2 regions of the Enterococcus olivae genome follow, and region 2 is predicted to be linked to the other one. Evidence: a T-box and tRNA genes for the amino acid it is inferred to sense, from the RefSeq annotation. Region 2 holds a T-box; the other holds one or more tRNA genes.
What was found. A T-box is a leader RNA that pairs with one kind of tRNA and senses whether it is charged. The one in region 2 lies ahead of serS (serine--tRNA ligase), so its partner is inferred to be a tRNA-Ser.
Positions count from the first base shown of each region.

Region 1: it has a tRNA-Ser gene. The T-box ahead of serS (serine--tRNA ligase) is inferred to sense a tRNA for this amino acid. The anticodon was not compared.

Region 1 covers NZ_JBSMVT010000001.1:259,981-264,179, reverse strand. The annotation lists gene ACWODM_RS01480 (DNA/RNA non-specific endonuclease) at 1-1,041, opposite strand, end outside; gene ACWODM_RS01475 (hypothetical protein) at 1,068-1,853, opposite strand; tRNA gene ACWODM_RS01470 (tRNA-Ser) at 2,155-2,241, opposite strand; gene ACWODM_RS01465 (MFS transporter) at 2,782-3,981, opposite strand; T-box leader at 4,027-4,199, opposite strand, start outside.
Region 2 covers NZ_JBSMVT010000019.1:1,019-5,217, reverse strand. The annotation lists gene ACWODM_RS11575 (polysaccharide deacetylase family protein) at 1-1,004, opposite strand, end outside; gene serS (serine--tRNA ligase) at 1,122-2,396, opposite strand; T-box leader at 2,451-2,649, opposite strand; gene ACWODM_RS11565 (sensor histidine kinase) at 2,716-3,873, opposite strand; gene ACWODM_RS11560 (response regulator) at 3,863-4,199, opposite strand, start outside.

The DNA.
Region 1 (4,199 bases), on a different contig from region 2:
TGCTATACGCTCTTGTTCCACCTTTTCGGCTTCAATTCTTTCATATTCTGCTTTTTCAGCAGCTTTTCTATCTTCTTCAGCTTTCTTAGCAGCAGCAATTTCTTCATCTGTTTCGCTAGAGCCATCTGAGTAGTTCAAGTTAGCCCCATTTTGTACATTAAAAATATAGACATTAAAGCTGATTTCATCATCATTGATTGACTGTGCCATCAAATGGACACCGCGTGCCAAAAGTTCATCCTCTCTAAAAATAGGTGTCACTGAGTAACGAACGTAATTGTCTTCGCTTTGTTCTAGATAATATTTAACATCCATTTCATGTCGAAGCATTTCTGGATTGTTTAATTGGGTTGTTCCGGTTATCAGATTCTTCCAGTTATCGTTCTCGCCAGAAAGTGCAAATCCAATTAGATGAGATCGATTATAAAGATATCCATTACCGATTTTTTTATTATCCCAACCTGTTGGTTCGACATTTGAAATATTGCCACGCTTTTCGGTTGGCATTAAATCTTGATTAAGTATGGCTTCTGCTGATGTTGCTCTATTTAGTGTATCTAAGTCGCCATATTTTTCCCAGCTACCATTATCCAAGGATAAGTCTAAAGAGGAGAAATGAGGGGAATTATCGTTTATTTCAATTGTTTGAGTTTCTTCATATTCAAGCTTAGAAAGCTCTAAACGTAGTTCATTTAATTCTTGAGTATTTTTTTCCTGCTCTGCAAGAGCAATTTCCTGTTCTTCTTTTGCTCTAGCTTCCTCTGCTTTTCTTCTAGCGACTTCTGCCTGCTCACTTGTATCAGTGGTAGATTCGGCAGCTATTTCTATAGCTTCTGTCTTGATATCTTGTTCAGATGGGGGAGCGGTTATCCCAATGCCAACAAAAGAGACGATTAGAGCTGCGGCAGAGGAAAGAATGATTCGCTTATTATCACCTTTCCTGTGATTCTTTTTACTCATCTTGTTTGCGATCGATCGGACCGAGCCATAACCAATTCCGCCAATACTTACTAAAAATAATAGCACAAATAAAATATCCATGATTACCTTCCTTTAAAAGCCTCTTTTTACTGACTGATTTCAAAATAATTGATTTTGATTTCTTGCTTAGCAACTTCCTTGTCTGTCATGAATTCGAATCTGAATTTTTGGCTATTTTTCCAGTTGTCAGCAAAAATATATTGATTATCAACAACAACTTCATCTGAATCAATAATATTTATAGTTGCATCGAAAGTACTAATGTCAAATCCGGCATTATTTTCTACAATAGCCACATAGTTTTTATAATCATCATCGTATTCTGTTGGCTCATACTCAAAGACTACATTTTGAAATAGAGCTTCTAATGCTTCTTTGTTATCTGCGACTTGCTGCACTTCTTTTCCATGAGCTCTCATTTCGGCGATGGTAGAGGCATGTTTTTCAGAAAATGACAGATCATAGTTTTCAGTGAAATCTAAGATAGTTTGTGTACGTTTTGCGTAATAAGAATCCCAATTTTCATAGAAGGAGTCGGCACCAAAAGTATCCAACAGATCCAAACCTTCGTTCAATTGATTAATATAAGAAATCGCTTTCTCTTGGAGCTTAGAATCTTCAAATTGTCGATTTTTAAAATCCTCTAGTATATTTTTTTCGATAGTTATTGCTTCTGTTAAACTTTCTTTTTCTCCCAGCTCTACATTAGAGTCGATAAACTCCCATCGATTTTCAAGCCCCGTAGAAAAAGCTTCTAAAAATTCCCCGTCTGCGTAAGTAGGACCTGTTGATTCGCTAGTGTTTGAAGTACCGCATGAACCAAGCGTGAAGATTCCACTGATTAATAATATGATTCCCAACATTTTTTTCATTTCATCACTCCTGTTTTAATATTTATAAATCAAAGCTGTTCGTTGCTAGAATTATTCTTTTAATCTAATGTATCAACTTACTTTTTATTGATAAAATGAATGTTCTATACAAAAAGAACAACGTGTTACAAAAAGTATAGCAATCTAGGTAAATCAAGTCTAGATGATATTCCTATAGATTTGCTTCACTTCTATGAAAAAACTAAAAAAACAAGCTCCTTTTAGCACATACTGATACCAAAATGAGCTTGTTTTAAATTGTGAGCTATAGCTACCTACTCAAGGACATAGCTATTTTGTAAGGAGAGTACGGGATTTGAACCCGTGCACCACTTAATGCGGCTCGCTGGATTTCGAGTCCAGTGCATTACCACTCTGCCAACTCTCCGTGTAAAATCTGTTATTATTATAGCAGACTCGAGTGATTATTCAAGAGAACCATATGGTATTTGAGTTTTGTATAGGTTTTCACTTTTTATTTCTGTTCCAAGTAAATGTCCTCTGAATCGTTGAAAAATAAACAGAATCTAGAAGTATTTAGTTTCGCATTTTCAAAAAAAATTATCTTTGATTGTCTTTTAGTATGATTCCATAGTATAGTATAAGTGAAAAGAGCAGAGGGTTCTTTTCAGAAAATATTCTTAGTTAATTCAAAGGATGTGACAGTTATGGAAAACGTAAACCGAAGTAACTTGTACAAAAGGAAAATTACTAAGATTTTGATGAGTATTGGAATAGTCAAGAAACCACCAGATCATTGGATCAAGATCTCCAGTCACCGAGATAATCGGAGAAAGGTAGAGTGATCCAGCATCTTGTAGCTATGCGTAAATAGTAGAAAATCCTTGTTAGGTGAAAAAATCGATTATTGAACGTTTAAGGAGCAGCACATCCGTTAGATAAGATGTGCTGCTCTTTTTGTATGCACTTAGATTTTTGCCACCTGCAGTTTCTTAGAATAAAAGATGATCAGAAAAACGATCACGATCATCAATAGTTCTGTCGAAATCAAAACGAGTCGAATATTAAAGATACTTGCCAGCCCGCTGACTGTAGCAACGATGCTCATCTCAATGAGTGCATTCAAACTGTTGAAGGCAGTCGTCAGCTGTCCAACCTTTTCTGTTGGGAAGACCCATTGGATAAACGTACGAAAACCAGTTTGAATAAAGGCCAAAGCAAAAGATATCGTGAAAAAGCCGATCGCAGCAGGAATCAAATGAAACGACGTACTAAGTGTCAAATAGCCCAATACATATACGATACTGCCAAAGCTGATCAGTTGATGGATATTCAAGCGTTCAACGAATAGATTGTTGATCAATGATCCTATCAGGAAGCCAACTCCAGAAATACTGACCATCATCCCGTATTGACTATCATCCATCGCGAGAACATTTTTTGAGAAAGCAGCTTCGACAGAATCCAATCCTGCTGCAAATAAAGACAAAGAGGAGACCAGCAGATAAAAAAATACGATTTTTCTATTTTTTAAATAATAGCTTTTTAAATAAGTGAAAGCTTGTTGATTGGTCTTGAAAAAAGAAGATTGCCGAGGGGCTTTCTTCAAATTGTATTCTGGTAATGTAAAAATAAGCAATGCCGAAAGAAATAAAACAAGGGCATTGACGAAGAAGGTCAAGAGGGGGGGTCCTTGTGTCAAAAGCAAGCCAGCAATGGCAGGACCAAGCAAAAAACCACCAGAGTTGACCAAGCTGTTCCAGGAATTGAATCGTTTGAGTTTGTTTTTGGAAATTGCTAAAACGGTGTACCCTAGACTTAGCGGTTCATAGATCGAACTGCAGATTTGAATACAGAAAACAACGAGATAGATATACCACAGATCTTGATTGAACAATAAAGAACCGACTAGAAGTCCTCTCAGAATGCTGAGCAACATCATCCATGTTCTTTTTGCTAAACGGTCGACAGACGAGCTGAAGGCGATGTTGGTCAAGATACCCGCCACGGGACGAATGATATAGAGCAGACCCACAGACCAAGCAGTTCCCCCATTGTTCAAGATTATTAAATTCAATCCAATAAAATAGATCCATTCACCGATGTTAGCCAGTCCCACACTCGTCAGTAAGACGGCAGCAATCTTGTTTTCATTTCTTTTAGCCATGATTTTTCCTCCTTTAAAATAAAAAAAGCCCCTAAGAATCAAATTCTTAGGAGCGATAATTAACCGCGGTACCATCCTTGTCAAAGTGTACAACTTTTCTTTTCGGTATCATATAATACCTAGCCCTTTAACGGGGGCATACGTCTGCATATCAACCAAAGGATCCATGCAGCAGCTAAAAAGATTTGTTTCATGTTTTCTTGTGTACCTGTTCTCAG
Region 2 (4,199 bases):
ACGTGGCCTCCGTCATGGATGTCTTTGACGATTTCTGGATAGTTCTCGACATTTTGTCCCAGCATAAAGAAGGTTGCATGAACCTCTTTTTGTTCCAAAATCGTCAGTAATTCAGGAGTCGTTGCTGGATTAGGACCATCATCGAAGGTCAGTGCAACGTATTTTTTGTCTTCTTCCAATGGTGAAGAGGCTTCCTCCAGATATCGAGGATCCACCAAATCTTTTTGGATAAAGGGACGAATATCCTCATATGGTAAAAGAAGTTCAGTAGTTCCTGTTTCGTTCTCCGGTAACTCGACCTTCAGCTGATCCGGCATATAAGTCATGGTGGTGTCCAGACTGATTCGAGGTAGATCAAGAACGGAATCGATAATTTTGTCTGGTTCCTCTGACTGATCCAGGATTTTTTGCTGAATCACTTGTTGGATCCCCAGCAAATCTGCTTCTGAACCAATCAGGTCCTGTGCAGTGACTGAATCGCCGGTCTCCGTTAGATAATAAGTGGCTTGATCCAATGTTTCTCGTTCTTTCTCAAAGTCTTCTTTTTCAGATTGCCAAAGATAGGTATCTACTTTTAAGGTATAGGCACCTAAATGTTCAGACAAGGATTCATTCGCTACCTGACCGATCAGGATCGCTTTTCTGGGATGATCCAGCTTCTTCTTTTCTTCTTTCAGCAAATCATTGAATGTTTCATGTGAAACATCAAAAGGGATTTCTTGTCCTTGTTCTGGAAAATATAAGATAGAGGTAATCCTGCCGGTAGATTGTTCTTGCTTTTCACTGGACAGGTCACTGTTTTGTTGTTCGTTTTCTATTTGTTGGATCAATTGGTCGGCTGCTTCGTCAATTTTTTCCTGTAGTTTTTTTTCTTCGATCAATCCGTAAATCGAATAGGAACCGCCTCCGACTAGTAAAAGAATAAATAATATCGTGACAGTCCAAACGAGATAATTAGGCGACTTTCGATGATGTCTTTGACTACGCTTTGCATAAGTTGTCATGAGCTCTCTTCTTTCTATTTAACTGATTAGGAATAATGTAACACGATTGTAACATTCAATCAATCGTTAACTAAGAAAACCAGCAAAGATTTCCGAAGAAATAATCGCTGGTTTTGTTTATTTTTCAATTTTCGTTAAACCACCCATATATGGAACAAGTACTTCTGGGATCGTGACACTACCATCTGCGTTTTGATAATTTTCCAACACGGCTGCGACCGTACGACCAACAGCTAAACCAGAACCGTTCAAGGTATGCGCGTATTGGATCTTATTGTTGGTGTCACGGTAGCGGATCATGGCACGACGCGCTTGGAAGTCTTCACAGTTTGAACATGAACTGATTTCACGGTAGGTATCCTGTGCTGGAATCCATACTTCCAAATCATAGGTTTTCGCCGCAGAGAAGCCCATATCTCCAGTTGAAAGTGCCATGACACGATAAGGCAATTCCAGTTTCTGTAAGATTGCTTCTGCATCAGCTGTCATTTTTTCTAATTCTTCATAAGAATGCTCCGCGTCGCTGAATTTGACCATTTCGACTTTGTTGAATTGATGCAAACGAATCAATCCGCGAGTATCCCTTCCGGCACTACCAGCTTCTGAACGAAAAGCCGGGCTTAACGCAGTGAAGTAGATTGGCAGCTCTTCCTGATTCAGGATCTCTTGGCTATAGTAATTCGTCAGCGGAACTTCCGCAGTTGGGATCAAAGTCAAATCAGAATCCTCAAGCTGGAAGACATCCTCTTTGAATTTAGGGAATTGACCTGTTCCAAACATCGCTTGACTGTTGACGGCATAAGGTGTGATCATTTCTGTATAGCCATGCTCGTAGATATGTTGATCCAGCATAAAGTTGTACAAGGCACGCTCCAGACGAGCACCTAGACCTGTGTAGTAGACAAAGCGACTGCCAGAAACCTTGGCGCCCCGTTCGAAATCCAGGATCCCTAAATTTTCAGCGATCTCCCAATGTGGCTTAGCTTCAAAATCCAAAGCTTTTGGTTCGCTCCAGCGACGGATCTCTACATTGTCGTCCTCATCTTTACCGACAGGCACACTTTCGTGAGGCAAGTTTGGCAAAGTCGTAGAGATCTCTTTTAATTTTTCATCGATCTCGGCAATCTCTATATCTAGCGCTTTGATCTTGCCACCAACCTCTTTCATTTCAGCGATCTTGTCTGCAGCATCTTCTTTGTTGCGCTTCAATTTTGCAATTTCACCAGAGACATCGTTGCGGTATTTTTTCAATTCTTCTACTTGAACCAGCAAATTACGGCGGTTTTCATCTAACTGCAAAAATTCAGCAAGGACTTCTTCAGCAATGCCTCGTGATTTCAATTTGGCTTGAACAGAATCAAAATTTTGACGAATCATTTTAATGTCTAACATCTTTTTTCCTCCTATAGTAATAAAAATAAAAAAACTATTCCTTCCCAGCAAATAGCTTGGGACGAAATAGTTTGCTCGCGGTGCCACCCAAGTTCGGCTTACGCCGCACTTGACCTCGTAACCAGAGGGAAGGTTCTTTCTTTCAAAAGACGCATCATAAGAACTGGATTCCAGAATGACCTTTACTGATTTTCACCGACCATCAGCTCTCTAAAAAAGATCTAACCTGTACTAGGTTCTTTGCTTGTTAAGTGTTTGATTGGTTTTAGCATAGCGGAATTTCTGCCGTTCGTCAACTGTTGTTCGCACAAGTTGACGACTAATTCCGATTCAAGGGCAAATGGATGATAAACGATGTCCATTCAGGCGCTGATTTGGCATAGATGTAGCCACCATGTAAGGCAACGATGCTTTGAGCAATCGCTAAACCTAAGCCGGTTCCACCAGTTTCCTGTGAACGGGATTCCTCGACTCGATAGAAACGGTCAAACAAGGAATCTAGGGCTTTTTTCGGGATCATTTTGCCATTATTCTTCACGGTGACTACCACTTCTGTCCCGACTTTTTCAGCTTCAATAATGATTTTTGTCGCACCTTTACCGTATTTTAGAGCATTGGTCAGTAAGTTGTTGAAAACTCGTACCAGTTTTTCTGTGTCGCCTTCCATCATGATCTGAGCCGGATGAGCCACCGTCAGCACTTCGATTCCTTTTTTGCTGGACTCCAGTTCAAAATCGGCTGCCAGCTGCTCCACAAGTTGGACCATGTCGAAGGTAATCGAGTGGATCGGAACACTAGGTTGTCGCACCTTGGTATACTCAAACAAGTCATCTACCAGAGACTTCATTTGCTTGGCTTTGACGTAAGCCGTGTGAGTATATTTCAGCAAGTCTTCCTCCGAGCGATATTGTCGGTCTTCAATCAGGCCTAGATAACCGATGATCGAAGTCAAAGGCGTGCGGATGTCATGACTGACGTTAGTGATCAGCTCATCCTTTGATTTTTCGATCCGGCGTTCTTCCTCGATGGCAGTCACCGTACTGTCAACCAGACCGTTGATACTGCTGACCACACGATTCAAATCTCCCCGCAGTTCAAAGGGGATTCGGTGATCGTAGTTTCCTTCTGCAATATAATGTAGCTCACTGATGATATGACGCAACTGCATTTGTCGATAACGACGAATCAGACGCCAATACAAGAAAGCGACATCCATGACTAGAAAGAGAGGGACCAAGATATTTTTACCACTTGAAAAGAGAGTAGAATTGAAATTTTCTACAAAGCTCGTTCGAGAAGCAAAGATCACTTCACTCAACGCAGAATTTTCTCTTACTATAGAAGAAAGAATCACCAAAATAGCAATATTGACTATGATCAAGAGGATGATCGTGATGATCGCTTCGGCGAATAGCTCACTGATTTCTTTGGAAGTGAGTGTGATTCGTCTTTTTTTCTCTACACTATTATTTCGCATCTATTTTGTATCCAACTCCCCATACGGTTTGAATGATTTTTTCGCCGCCAGTCGCTTCCTCGATCTTGTCACGTAAATGGCTGACATGGACCATAACGGTTTTGGCAGAAACGACGCTTTCCTGTTTCCATACCCGTTCAAAGATTTCATCGGCACTGAAGACACGATTCGGATGCGAAGCAAGCAGATACAGGATCCCAAATTCCAAAGCAGTCAGCTGAATTTCCTTACCGTTGATCGTTTTTACTTCGTGAGAATCGCGGTTGATGACTAGAGAACTGACCTCCAGCACATCCGGCTGATTAGAGGCTACCTGCATTTTTGTA